2 regions of the Kribbella sp. NBC_01484 genome follow, and region 1 is predicted to be linked to the other one. Evidence: riboswitches for the same ligand, from Rfam matches in the RefSeq annotation. Region 1 holds a riboswitch; the other holds the start of a gene.

Region 1 (9,975 bases):
CATCGGCGCCGGGGAAGGTGCGATCGCCCGCCCGCTCGCGGCCCGGGTGGAGCGCGTCGACGCGATCGACTTCTCCCAAGCGATGGTCGACGCGGGCCGGCAACGACCTGGCGGGGATCAGGCGAACATCAGTTGGCAGGTCAGCAGCATCGAGACCGCCGAGCTGACCGGGCCGTACGCGCTCGTCACCGCCGGCGCGAGCATTCACTGGATGCCCTGGGAGGAGACGTTCGCCCGGATCGTCCCGCACCTGACCCCCAACGCCCAGCTCGTCGTGATCGAGCACGGGGCAGTGGACGAACCGTGGTGGGACGACATCGTGCCGGTCCTCGAGCGCCACTCACGTAAACAGAACCACGACCCGAAGTTCAGCGTCGTCGACGCGATCCGCGAGCGCGGGCTGCTCGACCTGACCGGTACGACGAGGACCGCGCCGGTCACATACCACCAGCGGGTCGACGACTACATCGAGCAGTTCCACTCGACCTCGAGCCTGGCCCGCGATCTGATGCCCGCCGACGAGGCAGTGACCTTCGACACCTCGATCGAGCGCGCGGTGTCACCGTACGTGCAGGACGGCGTACTGGAGCTGCAGATTGTCGCCGAGCTGAGCTGGGGCCGGCCACGGGTCGCCTAGAGGGCGTCGGCGCGGGTCTGCAGGTAGCGCCGCTCGGGGACGCTCTGCGTCAACCGCGCCGCCAGCTGGTACGCCGACCGAGCGGCCGGCCGGTCGCCGGACAGTTCGAGCAGATGCGCGCGTACGGCGGCCAGCCGGTGATGATCCTTCAACGCGGGATCGGCGTCGTCGAGCAGCGCGAGCCCGGCCGCCGGACCGTGCACCATGGCGACCGCGACGATCCGGTTGAGCGTCACCATCGGGCCTGGCGCGGTCGACTCGAGGAGTTCGTACAGCATCAGGATCTCGCGCCAGTCGGTGTCCTCGGCGCGCTTCGCCTCGTCGTGGACCGCGGCGATCGCGGCCTGCAGCTGGTACGGACCGACCGGTGCCGACTGCAACGTCGACGCGATCAACTCGGTGCCCTCGGAGATCGCCTGAGCGTCCCACCGCGTCCGGTCCTGCTCCGGCAGCGGCACCAGCGCGCCGTCGGCCGTCGTCCGCGCGGGCCGGCGCGCGTCGGTCAGCAGCATCAGCGCCAGGAGGCCCGCGACCTCACCTTCGTGCGGCAGTGCGGAGTGTAGCTGCCTGGTCAGCCGGATCGCCTCCGCGCTCAGCTCGACCCGATGCAGTGACGAGCCGGACGACGCGGTGTAGCCCTCGTTGAAGATCAGGTACAGCACATGCAGTACGGCAGCCAGCCGCTCGGACTGCTCGGACGCCGGCGGCAACGCGAACCGGGCACCCCGCAGCTTGGCCTTGGCCCGGCTGATCCGCTGCCCGATCGTTGCCTCCGGCACCAGAAATGCCCGGGCGATCTCGCTCGTGGTCAGGCCGCCGACGGCCCGCAAGGTGAGCGCGACCTGCGACTGCGGACTGAGTGACGGGTGACAACACAGCATCAGCAACGTCAGCGAATCGTCGACCGACGACGCGGGCTCCGGTTCCGGAGCGGCGGCGATCGCTTCCTCCCGCCGCTGCCGTGCCGCCTCGGTGCGCAGCACCTCGATCCGCCGCCGCGACGCTACCGTGATCAGCCACCCGCGCGGATTGTCCGGTACGCCGTCACCCGGCCACTGCAGGGACGCGGCCAGCAGCGCCTCCTGGACGGCGTCCTCGCACGCGTCGAAGTCGCCGTACCGGCGGACCAGCGCGCTCAGCACCTGCGGCGCCTGCTCCCGCAGCTGCTCCTCGATCTGCATCAGGTGTACGCCGACAGGTCGCGAACCGGGCGTACTTCGACGATGCTGAACGGCGCCTCCGGGATCTGCGCGACGATCTCGACGGCACGATCCATGGAGTCGCAGTCGAGCAGGTAGAACCCGGCCAACTGCTCCTTGACCTCGGCGAACGGGCCGTCGGTGGTCATCGGCCGGCCGTCCCGGACGAGCACCTGCTTGGTCAGGCCGGGGTCGTCCAGCGATTCCGAGGCGACCAGCTCTCCGCGCGCGTCGAGTGCCTCGTGCAGCGCGGCGTACCCGGCCATGCCCTCCTTCTTCTGCTCGTCGGTCAGGGAGTCCCAGACCGCCCGGGACTCAGGGTTGCCGTAGATCAGGACCAGGAACTTCATCTCCACCCCTCCCGTTCAACAGCGTAAGCATCACCCTTGCGTATCGATCGGGTCACCGGTTCATCGCGGGCGTAGCGGGAAGGGGTCCGCCGCGTTCAGGTAGCAGGGGAAGGCCCGGCTTGCCCCGGGATGGCCGGGCGTAAACCTGTCGAGGTGCCCAAGTACAGTTACGACCGGTATCAGGGTGAGAGAGGGAGGGATCGCGTGCCGGAGGTGGAAGTGTCCGACCGGGTGCTCACGATCCCGAACGCGCTCAGCTTCCTCCGGTTGCTGGGAGTGCCGCTGTTCCTTTGGCTGATCCTCGGTCCGGAGGAGGACGGCTGGGCGCTGCTCGTGCTGGCCATCTCCGGGTTCACCGACTGGGCCGACGGCCAGATCGCCCGCCGGATGAACCAGACCAGCCGGCTGGGCCAGATGCTCGACCCGGTCGCGGACCGGCTCTACATCTTCGCGACCGTGATCGGCCTGGCGCTGCGTGACATCATCCCGTGGTGGCTGGCGATCGCGCTCCCGCTGCGGGACCTGCTGCTCCTCTTCACCCTGCCGGCCCTGCACCGCCGCGGCTTCAACGCGCTGCCGGTGCACTTCCTCGGCAAGTCGGCCACGTTCTGCCTGCTGTACGCGTTCCCGCTGCTCCTGCTCGGTGACGGCGACAGCACCCTCAACCTGCTCGCGCGGGTGTTCGGCTGGGCGTTCGCGATCTGGGGGACCGGGCTGTACTACTGGGCCGGCGTCCTGTACTTCGTCCAGCTGCGCCACCTCGTCCAGACGGTGAAACCGATCAACCATCCGGCCGGGTAGACCCGTGACTCAGCAATCCCCACCGAAGCCTCGGCGCGTCGACGCGTCGATGTCGCTGCTGAACAACCTGATGGCACACCCGCTGGACGAGGGGTACGCCGTCGCAGCCCGGACCCGTCCGAACAAGGGCGGCAAGTCGCTGCGATCCCGGCACCGGGTGATGCTGGTGGTGGCCACCCTCGTGCTCGGCTTCCTGCTCGCGATCGCGGCCTCGCAGAACTACCGCGGCGCGCCCGAGGCCGAGAAGGAGCGCAAGGAGCTGATCACCCGGATCAATCAGGCCAACACCCGGCTGAACGGCATGCGCACCCACCAGACGCAACTGGCCGACGAGGTACGGCGGTTGCAGGCGAGTGGACTGAGCAACACCAGTTCGGGCGCGACGCTGCAGCAGCAGCTGGACACGCTGGAGCTGCAGACCGGCGCGGTCGCGGCCACCGGGCCCGGGATCAAGGCGGTGATCGACGACGCGAAGAACGCCGACGCCAAGGAGGGCCGCCTGCTCGACGTCGACCTGCAGCAGCTGGTCAACGGCCTGTGGACAGCGGGCGCGGAGGCGATCTCGGTGAACGATCACCGGCTCACCTCGCTGACCGCGATCCGGGGTGCGGGCAGTGCGATCACGGTCGACTACAGCTCGCTGACCCCGCCGTACACGGTGCTCGCGATCGGGGACACCGCGACGATGCCGGCCCGCTTCGCGCAGAGCTCGGGCGGCCAATGGGTGCAGTATCTGGTCAGCAACTTCGGTGTCCGGATGACGACCACGACGGAGGATTCCTTGCTGGTGCCGGCCGATGCGACCATCGCGTTGCGCTACGCGAAGGTGGGACGCAGATGATCGCCGTACTCGGACTGGTGATCGGTGTCGTGATCGGCCTGCTGGTCGCGCCCGACGTCCCGGAGTGGGCCCAGCCGTACCTGCCGATCGCCGTCGTCGCCGCCCTCGACGCGGTGTTCGGGGCGCTGCGGGCGTTCCTGGACGGGATCTTCGACGACAAGGTGTTCGTCGTCTCGTTCGTGTCGAACGTCCTGATCGCCGCGCTGATCGTCTACCTCGGTGACCAGCTGGGCGTCGGCTCACAACTGTCCACCGGTGTGGTGGTCGTCCTCGGCATCCGCATCTTCACGAACATGGCCGCCATCCGTCGGCACATCTTCAGGGCCTGACATGAGCGACGACAAACCCGAGCCAACGCCTGATCCGGCAGCCGCCGATCCGGCCGACCGGCCGCAGCCCGAGACGCCGACGCCGATGCCCAAGCCCCGGACGCCGAACCTGGCGCTGCGGCGGCTGCGGGCCGGGTTCAGGCCGTCCCGGGGGCAGGCGATCGTCGCCGTCGTGCTCGCGCTGGTCGCCTGCGTGGCCGTCGTCCAGGTGCGGGTGAACCGGGCCGACGACGGCTACCAGAACGCCCGCCGCGAGGACCTGATCGCGATCCTCGACGGCCTAGGCCAGAACACCCGCCGGCTGGAGAGCGAGATCGCCGAGCTGGAGGCGCGGAAGAACTCGCTGTCCTCCAGCGCGGACAAGGCCCAGACCGCGCGCGAGCAGGCCGAGGCACAGGTCCGGGTGCTCGGCATCCTGGCCGGCACGCTGCCCGCGCAGGGGCCCGGCGTCCGGATCACACTGAACGACCCCGACGGCAAGATGACCTCGAGCAACCTGCTGGACGCGATCGAGGAACTCCGCGACGCCGGCGCCGAGGCGATCCAGATCAACGGTTCGGTCCGGGTCGTCGCCAGTACCGACTTAGTCGACGACGCGCCGGGGATCCGGATCGACGGTCAGAAGCTGAATTCGCCGTACGTTGTCGAGGCGATCGGGGAGTCGCACAACCTGTCCGAGGCGGCCAACTTCCCGGGCGGCCTGGTCAGTGAGGTGACCGGTCCGCAGGTGGGCGGAACCGCCGAGGTGACCGAGGTTCCGACGCTCCAGATCACCGCCTTGCACGCGCCGGAGGAGCATCGCTACGCTCGCCCGGCACCCAGCCCGACCAAGTAGCTGTGTCCGATGCAAAGAAAGAGGACCGAGGTGTACCCCGAAGACCTGAAGTACACGGCCGAGCACGAGTGGGTCAAGGCCGACGGCGAGGCGCCGGTGCGGGTCGGCATCACCGACTTCGCACAGGACGCGCTCGGTGACATCGTGTACGTGCAGCTGCCCGAGATCGGCAGCGCGGTGCGGGCCGGCGACGCCTGTGGCGAGCTGGAATCGACCAAGAGCGTGAGCGACCTGTTCGCGCCGGTCAATGGCACCGTGACCGCCGTCAACGAGGCGCTCGCCGACCAGCCCGACCTGGTCAACAGCGACCCGTACGGCGAGGGCTGGCTGCTCGACATCGAGGTCGAGGACGCCGCCGAGGTGGCGGCGCTGATGGACGCCGAGACCTACCAGGGACAGCTCGACCAGAGCTGACCGGCAGCGGCTTGGCCGCGCCTGGTACGTTGTCCGGACCTCAACTGCTGGTCGAGGGTTGAGGTCCGCGAATCTGCGTCCACACTTGTTCATACGGGGTCTATCGAAAACGTCGCCGGACCGCCGGCGATCGGGAGGATCACAGCATGCCGTTCTGCAACCAGTGCGGGCACGAGAACTCCGACGGCAGCCGGTTCTGCTCGCAGTGCGGAGCGATGCTTCCTGGCGCGGACCGCCCGGCGGCAGCCCCAGCGGCCGCGCCGGCGACCAACGGTGTCACCGACACCGCGATGCTGACCCCGATCGGCGCCGAGCCCGAGCCCGAGCGCACCGGCGAGCCGCTGTCGGTGGAGGACGAGGCCGCGGTCGGCGCCCTGCCGGCCGGATCCGCCCTGCTGATCGTCCAGCGCGGGCCGAACGCGGGCAGCCGGTTCCTGCTCGACGTCGACGTGGTCACCGCCGGCCGGCACCCGGACAGCGACATCTTCCTCGACGACGTCACCGTGTCGCGCCGGCACGCGGAGTTCCGCCGCGACCCGTACGGCGTGAAGGTCCGCGACGTGGGCAGCCTGAACGGCACCTACGTGAACCGGGACCGGATCGACGAGGTCCAGCTGACCAGTGGCGACGAGGTCCAGATCGGCAAGTACCGCTTGGTGTACTACGCCAGTGGCCAAGCCTGAGCCTTCCGTCGAGGGCCCCGCTGAAGGCCGCGGCATCGGAGAGGTGCTGCAGCTGCTGCAGGCCGAGTTCGCCGACGTCACGATCTCCAAGATCCGGTTCCTCGAGGCCGAGGGACTGGTGACGCCGGCCCGGACCTCCTCGGGCTACCGGAAGTTCAGCGCGGCCGACGTCGAGCGGCTGCGCTACGTGCTGACCGCGCAACGTGACCAGTACCTGCCGCTGAAGGTGATCAAGGAACACCTCGGCGCGATCGATCGCGGCCTGCGCCCGGCGGCCGGCGGTCCACCGGTCGCGCCGAGCTCGTTGCCGGAGCCACCGCGGCTGCCGGTCGCCGACGACTTCGGTGCTGCGGGCATCGATCTGAAGCTGACCCGGGAGGAGCTCCGCGCCGCCGCGGGGATCTCGGCCGAACTGCTCGGCGAGCTGGAGGGCCATGGCCTGGTGGTGGCCCGTGGCAACCACTACGACGGGGACGCGATCGTGATCGCCCGGCTGGCCGCGGACTTCGCGCCGTACGGGATCGAGCCGCGGCACCTGCGCCCGTTCCGGACGGCGGCCGATCGGGAGGCCGGCCTGATCGAGCAGGTGACCGGCCCCCGCCGTACCGAACAGACCGAGGAACTGGCCGCGCTCGCCGTCCGCCTGCACGCGGCGCTGGTCCGTTCCCGCCTGCCCAGGTAACCGGGGCACCCCGCGGGCCTACCCGGGGCTTCCCTGCGGAGTAGGCTGAAGGGGTGCGCGAAGTCGACGTGGTCGGAGTCCGGGTGGAGATGCCCTCGAGTCAGCCGATCGTGCTGCTGCGAGAGGTTGGCGGGGAGCGGTACCTGCCGATCTGGATCGGCGCGGCCGAGGCGAGTGCGATCGCTTTCGCCCAGCAGGGGATGGAGCCGCCGCGGCCGCTGACGCACGACCTGTTCGCGGAGACCATCCGGGTGCTCGGGCACACCCTCAGCCAGGTCCGGATCGTGAACCTGACCGACGGCATCTTCGAGGCGATCCTGGTGTTCGACGACAAGACCGAGATCTCGGCGCGACCGTCGGACTCGATCGCGCTGGCGCTGCGCACCGGGACCCCGGTGTTCTGCACCGAGGAGATCCTGGCCGAGGCCGGCATCCCGGTTCCGGAGAGTGAGACCGACGATCCCGACGAGGTGGTGGAGGAAGAGGAGGTCGAGCGATTCCGCGAGTTCCTCGACCAGGTGACACCCGAGGATTTCGACAAGAGCTGACCAGTTCAGTTCACCGCAGTGGTACAAGATCAGATAGGTAACGATTCGTACGACGGCCGCGACACGCTCCCGGCTCGGTGCGGTTGTCGTTGACCCTCCCTGGTCGGCGGCTTACCTTGAAGGAGTCGTGGGGTGTTGTCACTCCACGGATGTGACCCGTTCCAGTCGGTACCCAGGGAGGCTCAGGCGTGACACGCACCGGCGACACGGATCTGACGGCGCAGTCGACGTCCGACGCACACGCCCAGGCGGCCGCTGCCGCGGGCGTCCAGGGTCTGCTGTTCGACGACGACCTGCGGCCGATGCCGGAGGATGTCGGGTTCCGCGGTCCGACGGCATGCGCGGCGGCCGGGATCACCTACCGTCAGCTCGACTACTGGGCCCGCACCGGCCTGGTCTCCCCGTCCGTCCGCCCGGCGACCGGCTCCGGCACGCAACGGCTCTACGGCTTCCGTGACGTCCTGTTGCTGAAGGTGATCAAGCGGCTGCTCGATGCCGGCATTTCACTGCAGCAGATCCGGACCGCGATCGCCCACCTCAGCAAGCGCGGCATCGACGACCTGACCCAGATCACGCTGATGAGCGACGGCGCCTCGGTCTACATGTGCACCTCGCCGGACGAGGTGATCGATCTGCTCGCCGGCGGTCAGGGCGTCTTCGGTATCGCCCTCGGGGGTGTCTGGCGCGAGGTCGAGGGTTCGCTGTCCGAGCTGCCGACCGAGCGTGCCGACGGTCACGACGACGGCGACAGCCACGCCAACGACGAGCTCGCGGCCCGCCGCCGGGCTCGCATGACCGGCTGACCTGTTTCATCCCGTGCGCCTCTACGCGCACGGCACGGCGGGGGAGTTCCAGTCCGGCCGGCAGACGGCTCCTGCCCGAACTGTTCGAGGATTCCTGGTAGCCTCGGTTCAGCCGTACACAGCACTCGGGAGAGACCCGTGCAACCGGGCGCCGAAGGGGCAATTCCTCCCCGGAACCTCTCAGGCCCATGGACCGAGTGCCACAGGCGACTCTGGAGCGCCCCTGCGTGAGCTGGGCGTGACAGAGGGGGAGGCGACCGGAAGCACTGTCAGCAACGGAGCCTCTAGATGAACAACTCACCCCAACTCTCGGCGACGTTCGCCGACCGGCACATCGGGCCGCGTCCGGACGAGATCGCCCGCATGGTCCAACTCCTCGGGTACGACGACGTCGACGCGCTGGTGGATGCCGCGGTGCCGGCGTCGATCCGGTCCGCCGAGGCGCTCCGGCTGCCCGAGCCGGCCTCCGAGGTCGACGCGCTGACCGAGCTCCGCCAGCTGGCGGCCCGCAACACCGTCGCCACCTCGATGATCGGCCAGGGGTACTACGGCACCTTCACGCCGTCGGTCATCGTCCGGCGTCTGGTCGAGAACCCGGCCTGGTACACGGCCTACACGCCGTACCAGCCGGAGATCTCCCAGGGCCGGCTCGAGGCGCTGCTGAACTTCCAGACCGTCGTGTCCGACCTGACCGGCCTGCCGACCGCGAACGCGTCGCTGCTGGACGAGGGCACCGCGGCAGCCGAGGCGATGACGCTGGCCCACCGGTCGAACAAGAAGAGCAAGTCCGACCGCTTCCTGGTCGACGCCGACTGCTTTGCCCAGACCATCGCCGTGGTGCGGACCCGGGCCGCGGCGCTCGGCATCGAGGTCGTGGTCGCCGACACCACCGACGGTCTGCCGGACGGTGACTTCTTCGGCTTCCTCGTGCAGTACCCGGGCTCCGGCGGTGTCGTCCGCGACCTGAAGCCGCTGATCGCTGCCGCGCACGAGCGCGACACGCTGGTCGCGGTCGCCTCCGACCTGCTCGCGCTGACGTTGCTCGAGGCACCGGGTGAGGCCGGCGCCGACATCGTGATCGGATCCTCGCAGCGGTTCGGCGTACCACTGTTCTACGGCGGTCCGCACGCCGGTTTCATGTCCGTCCGGTCCGGCCTCGAGCGGTCGTTGCCCGGCCGCCTCGTCGGTGTATCCGTCGACTCTGACGGCGCACCGGCGTACCGGCTGGCACTGCAGACTCGCGAGCAGCACATCCGCCGCGAGAAGGCGACCTCCAACATCTGTACGGCGCAGGTCCTGCTGGCCGTGGTCGCGTCGATGTACGCCGTCTACCACGGGCCGGACGGTCTGAAGGCGATCGCGGAGCGCGTCCACGACTACGCCGGCCGGTTGGCCGCGTCGTTGCGTGCGGGAGGTGTGGAGGTCGTGCACGACGACTTCTTCGACACCGTGCTCGCCCGGGTCCCCGGTCAGGCCGCGGATGTGGTCGACGCCGCCAGGCAGAACGGCATCTGGCTCCGGCTGGTCGACGCGGACCACGTCGGCATCTCCTGCGACGAGAAGACCGACGTCGCCACGCTGACCCGGGTCTGCCAGTCCTTCGGCGTGCGGTACGACGGTTCGCTGGACGCGGCCGCAGTTGCCGTGCCGCGGACCACGGACTACCTGACGCACCCGGTGTTCAACACGCACCAGTCCGAGACCGCCATGCTGCGGTACCTGCGCAAGCTGTCCGACAAGGACTACGCGCTGGACCGCGGGATGATCCCGCTCGGGTCCTGCACGATGAAGCTGAACGCGACCACCGAGATGGAGCCGGTCACCTGGCCGGAGTTCGCCGACCTGCATCCGTT
Region 2 (9,975 bases), 4.4 Mb from region 1:
AATCATTGCCGGCCATCTGTGTGACGGAGCCGTCCGGGTGCTCGATCCACTGGCCGCCGAGGCCGCCGGGCAGGCCACCGGCCATGCCGTACGGCGGCACGCGGCGGTGACTGGCCAGTGTGCTCACGGTCATCGGCTCCAGGAACCGTATCCGGCGGCGGCCACCGTTGCCGCCGCGCCAGCGGCCTGCACCACCGCTGCCGTCGCGGATCTCGAAGCTCTCCAGCTGGACGGGGTAACGCCACTCCAGCACTTCCGGATCTGTCAGCCGTGAGTTCGTCATGTGGGTCTGGACGACGTCGGCCCCCGCGAAGCCTTCGCCCGCGCCGGCTCCGCTGCCGACGGTCTCGTAGTACTGGTGACGGTCGTTGCCGAACGTCACGTTGTTCATCGTCCCGGAGCCCTCGGCCTGCACGCCGAGGGCGGCGTAGAGGGCGCCGGTGACGGCCTGCGAGATCTCGACGTTGCCAGCGGCAACCGCCGCAGGATACTCCGGTGACAGCATCGTTCCCGATGGGATGATCACCCGCAGCGGTTCCAGGCAGCCCGAGTTCAGTGGGATCTCGTCGTCCACCAGGGTGCGGAAGACGTAGAGAACCGCGGCCATCACCACCGAGGACGGCGCGTTGCCGTTGCCGTGCTGTTGTGCGGAGGTTCCGGTGAAGTCGATCTCCGCCGTCCGCGCGGAGGCATCCACCCGGACCGCCACCTCGATCCGCGCACCCGAGTCGAGCTCATAGCTGTAGCTGCCGTCGTGGAGCGACGGGATGATCCGCTGCACTGCCTCGGCCGCGTTGCGGCGCACGTGTTCCATGTACGCCGATACGACGTCAAGGCCGAAGTGGTCGACCATCGCCCGCAGCTCCTCGACCCCCTTCTCGTTGGCCGCGACCTGGGCCCGCAGGTCGGCGATGTTCGTCGCGGGGTTGCGCGACGGGTACGCCGCGGTGCGCAGCAGTTCGACGGTTTCGCGCTCTCGCAACGCGCCGCCCGAGACCAGCAGCCAGTTGTCGATCAGCACCCCTTCCTCCTCGATCCGGGTGCTGTTCGCCGGCATCGAACCGGGCGTGATGCCACCGATCTCCGCATGGTGGCCGCGGGACGCGACGTAGAACAAGATGTCCTTGCCGGCCCGATCGAAGACCGGGGTCACCACGGTGATGTCGGGCAGGTGGGTGCCGCCCCGGTAGGGGTTGTTGAGCACGTACGTGTCGCCCGGCGCCATCCGGCCGGCGTTCGCGGCGATCACCATCTTGATGCTCTCGCCCATCGAGCCGAGGTGGACCGGGATGTGTGGTGCGTTCGCGATCAGGTTGCCCTCGGCGTCGAACAGCGCGCAGGAGAAGTCCAGCCGCTCCTTGATGTTCACCGACTGTGAGGTGCTCTGCAGCCGCACCCCCATCTGCTCGGCGATCGACATGAACAGGTTGTTGAAGATCTCCAGCATCACCGGGTCGACCTCGGTCCCGATCCCCTGCCGAACCGGTCGTGCCGCCACCCGGTTGAGCAGCAGGTGGCCGAGATCGTTGACGCCGGCCCGCCAGCCGGCTTCGACCACCGTGGTCGCGTTGGCCTCGGCGATGACCGCCGGTCCGTCCACCCGGTCGCCGGGGACGATGTCGTCGCGCTGATAGAGGTCGACGTCGACCCACGCGCCGGCTGAGAACATCGGTACCCGGGCCACGGCGCGCAACTCGCCACCCTGTCGCTCCGGGCGGATCCAGTTGTCGTCGCCGGTTCCGGCGGCGCCGAGCAGCTCGAGCGACACGGCCTCCACGACGATCGGCCGGTCCGCCATCAGGAAGGAGAACCGTCGCCGGTAGGTGGCCTCGAACTCCGCCACCATCTCGTCCACCTCGCCGACAGACACGGCGACGGCGGTGTCGGTGCCGTCGTAGCGCAGCAGCGCGCGACGGATCGCGGTGATCCGCTCGGCCGGGATGCCTTCGCCCTCGAGTTCGCGACCGGCGTCGCTGGTGAGTTCGTCGAGGACCCGCGCGAGCTCAGGGAGTACGGCACCGCTCAGTGTCGTCTCGACCGCCCGCTCGCGCAGGGCGGCGACGTCGGCGACACCCATGCCGTACGCCGAGAGCACGCCCGCGAGCGGGTGAATGAGCACCTGTGTCATTCCCAGCGCGTCAGCGACCGCGCAGGCGTGCTGGCCGCCTGCTCCGCCGAACGTCGCCAGGACGTACTGGGTGACGTCGTACCCGCGTTGCACCGAGATCTTCTTGATCGCGTTCGCCATGTTCGCGACGGCGATGTCGGCGAAGCCGGCTGCGACCTCCTCCGGAGCCCGCCCGTCCCCGATCACGGTGGCGAGCTCCGCGAACTTCCGCCGTACGACGTCTGAGTCGAGCCGCTGGTCGCCGTTCTCGCCGAACACGGCCGGGAAGAAGCCCGGCTGCACCCGGCCGAGCATCACGTTCGCATCCGTGACCGTGAGCGGACCTCCCCTGCGGTACGACGCGGGGCCCGGATCCGCGCCCGCCGATCCTGGACCGACGCGGTAGCGGCTCCCGTCGAAGATCAGGATCGAGCCGCCGCCCGCCGCCACGGTGTGGATGCTCATCATCGGCGCGCGCATCCGCACCCCGGCGACAAGCGTTTCCAGCTCGCGTTCGAACTCGCCTGCGTAGTGCGACACGTCGGTCGACGTGCCGCCCATGTCGAAGCCGATCACCCGGTCGAACCCGGCAGTCGTCGTGGTCCGCGCCATCCCGACCACACCGCCCGCGGGCCCGGACAGGATCGCGTCCTTGCCACGGAACGCGTGCGCTTCGGTGAGCCCGCCGTTCGACTGCATGAACATCAGCCGCACACCGGCCAGCTCGGATGCCACCTGATCGACGTACCGGCGCAGGATCGGGGAGAGGTACGCATCGACCACGGTCGTGTCGCCCCTCGAGACCACCTTCATCAGCGGGCTGCACTCGTGCGACAGCGAGATCTGGGTGAAGCCGACCCGGCGGGCGATCTCGCCGATCACCGCCTCATGCCGCGGATAGCGGTAGCCGTGCAGCGACACCACGGCAACCGATCGCAGGCCGTCGTCGTACGCACGCCGCAGGTCCTCGGCGACGGCCTGTTCGTCGAGCGGGACGAGGACCTTGCCGTCGGCGGCCACCCGTTCGTTCGCCTCGATCACGGCCGAGTAGACGAGCTCCGGCAGCACGATCTCGCGGGCGAAGATGCGGGGGCGGTTCTGATAGGCGATCCGCAGCGCGTCGCGGAAACCCCGGGTGATGACGAGGACGGTCGGCTCGCCGTCGCGCTCGAGCAGCGCGTTGGTGGCCACCGTCGTGCCCATCTTGACGACCTCGATGCGCTCGGCGGGGACCCGTTCGCCGGCCGGCACGGCGAGCAGCCGGCGGATGCCCTCGACGGCGGCGTCCCGGTAGCGCTCCGGGTTTTCGGACAGGAGCTTGTGCGTCACCAGGGTTCCATCCGGGCGCCGGGCGACGAGGTCGGTGAAGGTGCCGCCACGGTCGATCCAGAACTCCCACTTCCGCGCCATGCGCTACCGCCTTTCCGGACAGCCGTCGTGGTGGTGGGACCGACTCTATGGATTGTTCAACAATCCTGCAAGAGGGTTGTTCCACCAAACTTTCACTGATCGGCCGGATTGCGGGATGATGCGGAGATGAGCACGGGTGAGGCCGACGACACACCCCGGCAGGCGTGGTTGCGGTCGGTTGCCGCTGATGTCGCGCGGCTGGACCGCAGCAGTTCGGCCGAGCGGGCCGCAGACATCCTGCGCCGCAGCATCACCGAAGGTGCACTGCCCCCGGGCGCCCAACTGTCCGAGATCGAGCTGACCGCGGTGCTGGAGGTCAGCCGCAATACGTTGCGCGAAGCCTTCCGGCTGCTCACCCACGAGGGGCTGCTGGTCTACAAGCTGCATCGCGGCGTGTTCGTCCCGGAGCTCGACGAGCGGGACGTGGTCGACCTGTACCGGCTCCGCCGGGTGCTCGAGGTCGACGTCGTGCGGGGTCTGGCCGAGCGCGAGCCGGAGCTGCCGGCGAGCCGGCTCGAGCCGTTGCAGGACGATGTCGAGGCCGCCGAGGCGGCCGCGCTCGCGGATCGCTGGCCGGCCGTCGGTACGGCGAACATGCGGTTCCACGAGCACCTGATCGGTCTGGCCGACAGCACCCGGATGGATGCGATGACCAGGCGGCTGCTGGCCGAGTTGCGGCTTGTCTTCCAAGTGATCGCGACGCCGCGTGAGCTGCACCGGCCGTACATCACGCGAAACCGTGAGCTGTTCGAGCTGCTCGAGGCGCGTAAGTACGACGAGGCGGCGGCCGACCTGCATCAGTACCTGCTCGACTCCGAGCACGGTCTGCTGGAGGCGTTCCGGGCCTGTTGAACCACGAGATTCGATAAGGGCTTGCGCGCCCCCGCGCGGACCTGAGTTGATGAACTCTGACCGTCAGCTGCAAAGGGGAGCTCAGCTCATGACCGAAGACGACCGGACCGATCCGACCCCGAAGTCCTACCGCCCGATCGACGCCAACGGATTCCGGGACTTCGTCTCGCGGGGCTGGGGCCCGGTGGACCGGTCGGTGACGGTGCCGGAGGGGCTGGCCGAGGCCGCGGCCGCGCACCGGCGGAAGCTCTCCGCCGCGCTGCCGGGCCGGCGGATCGCGCTCGCGGCCGGCCGGGCGCCGGTGCGCTCGAACGACACCGACTACCAGTTCCGCGCCGACAGCGACTTCGTCTGGCTGACCGGTTGCCAGGCGGAGGGCGCCGTACTGGTGCTGTCGGCGGACGGTGAGGCGACGCTGTACCTGCGGGAGACCGCCGGTCCGGACGAGGCGGACTTCTTCGCCAACGCGCGGGACGGCGAGCTGTGGATCGGCCCGGTGCCGGGGCTGAAGGACTGGTCGGACGCGCTGCAGATCGCCTGCCGTCCGATCGAGGAACTGCCGGCGGCCGTGCGCGGCGCGGTGCCGTTCATGCTGTCGACGCCCGGTGTCGAGCCGATGCTGGACGCGCTGGTCCGGACCTCTCCGACGGACGGCAACTCGCTGCGCCAGACGCTGGCCGAGCTGCGCCGGATCAAGGACGACTGGGAGCTGGACCAGCTGCGCGAGGCGGTCACGGCCAGCGTGCTCGCGTTCGGCGATGTGGCCCGGGAGCTGCCCGAGGCCATCCGGGGTGGCGGCGAGCGGTGGCTGCAGGGCACCTTCGACCGGCGTGCGCGGACCGCGGGCAACGGCGTCGGGTACGCCTCGATCGTTGCTGCCGGCCACCACGCTCCGGTGCTGCACTGGGTCCGCAACGACGGCCCGGTGAACGAGGGCGACGTGATCCTGCTGGACGCCGGGGTCGAGACCCGCACGCTCTACACCGCCGACGTGACCCGGACCTTCCCGGCCACCGGTGAGTACACCGCGGCCCAGCGGCAGGTGCACGACCTCGTGCACAAGGCGCAGTTGGCGTCCCTCGAGGCCGTCAAGGTGGGAGCGCCGTACCGGGCCTTCCAGTACGAGGCGCTGCGGGTGCTGGCCGAGGGCCTGCGGGACTGGGGTCTGCTCGACGTGTCGATGGACGAGCTGCTCGGCCCGGACGGACAGCAGCACCGGCGGTACATCGTCTGCGGGACCGGGCACTACATCGGCCTCGACGTGCACGACTGCGACGCGTCCCGGCCGGAGGCGTACTTCGCCGGCGACATCGAGGCCGGGATGGCGCTCGCCGTCGAGCCGGGGCTGTACTTCCACCCGAACGACGAGACCGTGCCGCCGGAGCTGCGCGGGATCGGCATCCGGATCGAGGACAACGTCGTCGTGCATGCCGACCGGCTCGAGATCCTCACCCAGGACCTGCCGATCACCACCGACGGACTGGAGCAATGGACCCAGTCGCAGCTCAACGCTCGGTGACAGGCCGTCTACGCAAAATTAATCGTCACAAGCAGTAACATTCGCCCCGCCGCCGACGATGTATCGAGCGGGGGAGGGTCGAACTCGGCAGGGCGCGTGGCAGTGGGGGGCCGCGTACCACGCGCCCAGCCGAGCCGGCCCCGACTGGGGCCAGGGGGGACCCAGGATCCCTGGGCACGGGGAGTAGTCATCATGAATCTGCGAGTGCGAGTAGTCCACTACGGAGATCAGCACTGGTACGCCGACATCGACGATGCCGACGATCCGCAGCCCGACGACCCGTTCTGGTACGTCGACCACTGCCGATCGCAGATGCAGGCACTCGAGAGCGCCTGCGCCGAACTCCGTCTGCTGGCGGGCCGCCTGGTCCGCGGCGACCATCTCGACCGCGTTTTCGACGTGGCCGGCGTCCCGGTCTGAGGACCACACGGACACCGGGGCCGGTGCTGGTTGGGAGGCGCCGGCCCCGGATCTCTCTCAGCCCACCGGTGGTACGGCGGGGCAACTGGTGCCGCGTTCCGGCACCTGACGCGAGACCAGATACGCGTCGATCGTCGTCTGCATGCAGGGGCTCGAGTTGTAGCTGCCGTGCCCCCAGCCCTCGTAGGTGAGCAGTACGCCGTACCTGCCGAGCTGACGTTCGAGGCTCCGGGCCCAGTCGTACCCGGTGGCCGGGTCGTGGATCGCGTTCGCGAGCAGGACCGGAGTCCTCAGGCCGTGGACCTTCAGCCGGTGCTGCGGGTTGGCGGCCGGCGGCTGCCCGAGGCAGATCGACACCGCCATCAGCTGACCGGGGTAGCGCATGTCGGGGTTGTTCCTGGCCAGCCGGTCGAGATGGCCGGCGTACTCCCGGTAGTCGCGGACGCCGAGGTTCCAGTCCTGGCAGAACACCGCCAGCGGGTACGACGCGAGTCCGGGCGGGACCGGTGCCTGCCCGGTCGGCGGCGTACTCGCGTCGAGTTGCTGCAACGTATCGGCGAGCGCGACCCACTCCGGGTCGTAGAGCTTGCGGAACACGAAGAAGCTCAGGTTGAACGGTGTGATCGCGACGGTCGGGTGCTGCGGATCCGGCACCTCGCCGTGGTCGGCCCGGGCGAGCAGGTCCGCCCACAAGGTGTGGATATCGCGACCGTGCAATGCGCAGGTTGTTGCCGCGTCGCACCATTTCACGAACTCGGAGAACGAGTCCTGGGCCGCGGTCGCCTGGGCGTCGAGGAATTCCTTCGCCGATGCGGCGCTGTGGTCGCTCACGCTCTCGAGCACCATCGCGCGCACCCGGCCCGGGTACGTCTCGGCGTACTGGCCGCCGAGCACCGTTCCGTACGAGCTGCCGTGGAAGGAGATCGTCGACTCGCCGATCGCCCGGCGGATCGCGTCGACGTCGTGGACCGTCTGCCAGGTGTCGAGGTGGTCGTACACCTGCCCGGTGTGGTCGCGGCAGTCGGTCGCGAGTTGCTGGTTGTAGCGAATGGTCGCGCGGAACTCGGCCGCACTTTTGATGATCGGTGACGGCTGCTTGACCAGCAGTGCGGCCGTGCACTTCACCGGGTTGCTGCGGGCGACACCCCGCGGGTCGAAGCTCACGATGTCGAACTGGTCCTGCAGGTTCTGACTGAACCGGGACATCCCGGTCTTGACCCGGTCGACGCCCGAGTCACCGGGACCACCCGGGCCCCACATCAGCACGCCGACGCGGTCGGCCGGCGACTTCGCCGTACGACGGGCGATCGCGAGGCCGAAGGTGGGGCCGTCGGGATCGTGCCAGTCGACCGGCACCTGCAGGGTCGCGCACTGCGATCCCTCCACCTCCTCCGGATCATCCTTGCCCTCGGGCTTGCAGTCGGACCACTGCACGGTCACTTGCCTGGGTACGGCGGCCGGCGCCGGCAGCGCGGTAAGGCCGGCCGCAGCGAATCCCAGGACCACACCCCACGCGGTGGTCCTGAGAACTCGTCGGGACTTCATCAGCGAATCTCCTGTCTGGGGACTCCCTCGATCCTCAGCAACCGCTTGCCTCACCACATCCGGGACAAGCCCTCGCCAGACCCCGGCCGGCCCTTGGGGGACTCGTTGGGGTCGGTCGCTGATGGTGCGGATCGGCCGGATTGACGTTGCCGGTGGGAGCGCCGTACCGTCCAGACCGTCAGTCAATTCAACAGCCGCATGAACCCGTGCGGGAGAGACCCGGGCGTGACCCGGGCGCCGTAGGAGCAACTCTCCCCAAGAATCTCTCAGGCACCTTCACCGCGCGGGCGAGGCACCTCTGGAAGGCATCAGCCTGACAGAGCGGGGAGGACACCAAACGGTCAACGGCGACCGGAAGGAACCTCCACACGATGGCGATCAGCGTCTTCGATCTGTTCAGCATCGGGATCGGCCCGTCGAGCTCCCACACGGTGGGGCCGATGCGCGCCGCCCGCACCTTCGCACTCGGCCTGGCCGACGCCGGCCTGCTGGCCGCGACGGCGAGGGTCGAAGCACAACTCTTCGGTTCGCTCGGTGCGACCGGGCACGGCCACGGCAGCAACAAGGCGGTCCTGCTCGGACTCGAGGGCGAGGACCCCGAGACCGTCGTCACCCATTCCGTCGACGCCCGGGTCGAGACGATCCGCGAGCGCGGCCGAGTAGTGCTGGCCGGTACGCACGAGATCGCGTTCGACGAGAACACCGACCTGATCATGCACCGGCGCAAGGCGCTGCCCTACCACCCGAACGGGATGAGTTTCGTGGCCCGCTCGGCGGACGGCGCCGTACTGCGGGAACGCACGTACTACTCGGTCGGCGGCGGATTCGTGGTCGACGAGAACGCGGCGGCCGGCGACCGGATCGTGCTGGACACGACCCCGCTGAAGTACCCGTTCACCACCGGTGCCGAGTTGCTCGACCGTTGTCGCGAGTCCCAGCTGTCGATGAGCGAGGTGATGCTCGCGAACGAGCTCGCCTGGCGGACCGAGGAGGAGATCCGGGCCGGGCTGCTGCACATCTGGCAGGTGATGCAGGACTGTGTCCGCGAAGGTTGTGAGACCGAGGGCATTCTGCCCGGCGGCCTGAAGGTGCCGCGCCGGGCACACTCGCTGCACCGTCGACTGAGCGCTGATCCCTGGTCGGTGGATCCGCTGAAGGTGATGGACTGGGTCAACCTGTTCGCCCTCGCGGTGAACGAGCAGAACGCGTCCGGCGGCCGGATCGTCACCGCGCCGACGAACGGTGCCGCCGGCATCATTCCCGCCGTACTGCACTACTACCGGCGGTTCGTGCCGGGGGCGACCGACGACGGTGCGGTCAGATTCCTGCTGACGGCTGGTGCGATCGGCGTGCTGTACAAGGAGAACGCGTCGATCTCCGGCGCCGAGGTCGGTTGCCAGGGCGAGGTCGGCTCGGCCTGCTCGATGGCGGCGGCCGGGTTGTGCGAGGTCCTCGGCGGTACGCCGGGGCAGGTCGAGAACGCGGCCGAGATCGCCATGGAACACAACCTCGGCCTGACCTGCGACCCGGTCGGCGGGCTGGTGCAGATCCCCTGTATCGAGCGGAACGCGATGGCGTCGGTGAAGGCGATCAACGCGGCCCGGATGGCGATGCACGGCGACGGCGTCCACGTCGTCACCCTCGACAAGGTGATCAAGACGATGCGCGAGACCGGCGCCGACATGAAGATCAAGTACAAGGAGACGTCCCGCGGCGGCCTCGCCGTCAACGTGATCGAGTGCTGATCACCAGGGCACGTTGCCGTCCAGGCTGAGGTACTGGCCGGTCGGGCCGTTCGGACCGATCGTGGCCAGGCGGACGATGATCTCCGCGCCCTTCTCGACGCTCTGCACGCCCCGGTGATTGTTGAAGTCGGTCGCGGTGAACCCAGGGTCGACGGTGTTGATCCGGAGCTCTGGTAGTTGCTGCGCGTACTGGACCGTGAGCATGTTGAGGGCCGCCTTGGACGATCCGTAACCCGCCGCGTATACCCAGACCGGTACGGCGGGAGGCCAGACCTCCGGATCGACGGCGGTGGCGATCGAGCCGAGTCCGCTGGACACGTTCACGACAACCGGGTTGTCGCTGCGGTCGAGCAGCGGCAGGAAGTGGTGCAGCATCC

What was found. A riboswitch is a leader RNA that binds a small molecule or an ion and turns the genes downstream of it on or off. The one in region 1 is predicted to bind glycine.
Region 2: it holds a riboswitch for glycine, as region 1 does, so the genes downstream of both, OG555_RS09980 (L-serine ammonia-lyase) here and gcvP (aminomethyl-transferring glycine dehydrogenase) in region 1, are expected to answer to the same signal.

What each region holds. Positions count from the first base shown of each region.
Region 1 covers NZ_CP109437.1:6,409,560-6,419,534, forward strand. The annotation lists gene OG555_RS31175 (class I SAM-dependent methyltransferase) at 1-637, shown strand, start outside; gene OG555_RS31180 (RNA polymerase sigma factor) at 634-1,818, opposite strand; gene OG555_RS31185 (YciI family protein) at 1,818-2,186, opposite strand; gene OG555_RS31190 (CDP-alcohol phosphatidyltransferase family protein) at 2,391-2,987, shown strand; gene OG555_RS31195 (DUF881 domain-containing protein) at 2,992-3,828, shown strand; gene OG555_RS31200 (small basic family protein) at 3,825-4,157, shown strand; gene OG555_RS31205 (DUF881 domain-containing protein) at 4,159-4,992, shown strand; gene gcvH (glycine cleavage system protein GcvH) at 5,002-5,406, shown strand; gene OG555_RS31215 (FHA domain-containing protein) at 5,553-6,089, shown strand; gene ftsR (transcriptional regulator FtsR) at 6,076-6,771, shown strand; gene OG555_RS31225 (bifunctional nuclease family protein) at 6,825-7,319, shown strand; gene OG555_RS31230 (MerR family transcriptional regulator) at 7,508-8,122, shown strand; glycine riboswitch at 8,239-8,328, shown strand; gene gcvP (aminomethyl-transferring glycine dehydrogenase) at 8,411-9,975, shown strand, end outside.
Region 2 covers NZ_CP109437.1:2,037,092-2,047,066, reverse strand. The annotation lists gene OG555_RS10005 (hydantoinase B/oxoprolinase family protein) at 1-3,517, opposite strand, end outside; gene OG555_RS10000 (GntR family transcriptional regulator) at 3,644-4,369, shown strand; gene OG555_RS09995 (aminopeptidase P family protein) at 4,458-5,888, shown strand; gene OG555_RS09990 (hypothetical protein) at 6,081-6,308, shown strand; gene OG555_RS09985 (alpha/beta hydrolase) at 6,366-7,853, opposite strand; glycine riboswitch at 8,053-8,145, shown strand; gene OG555_RS09980 (L-serine ammonia-lyase) at 8,225-9,598, shown strand; gene OG555_RS09975 (SDR family oxidoreductase) at 9,599-9,975, opposite strand, start outside.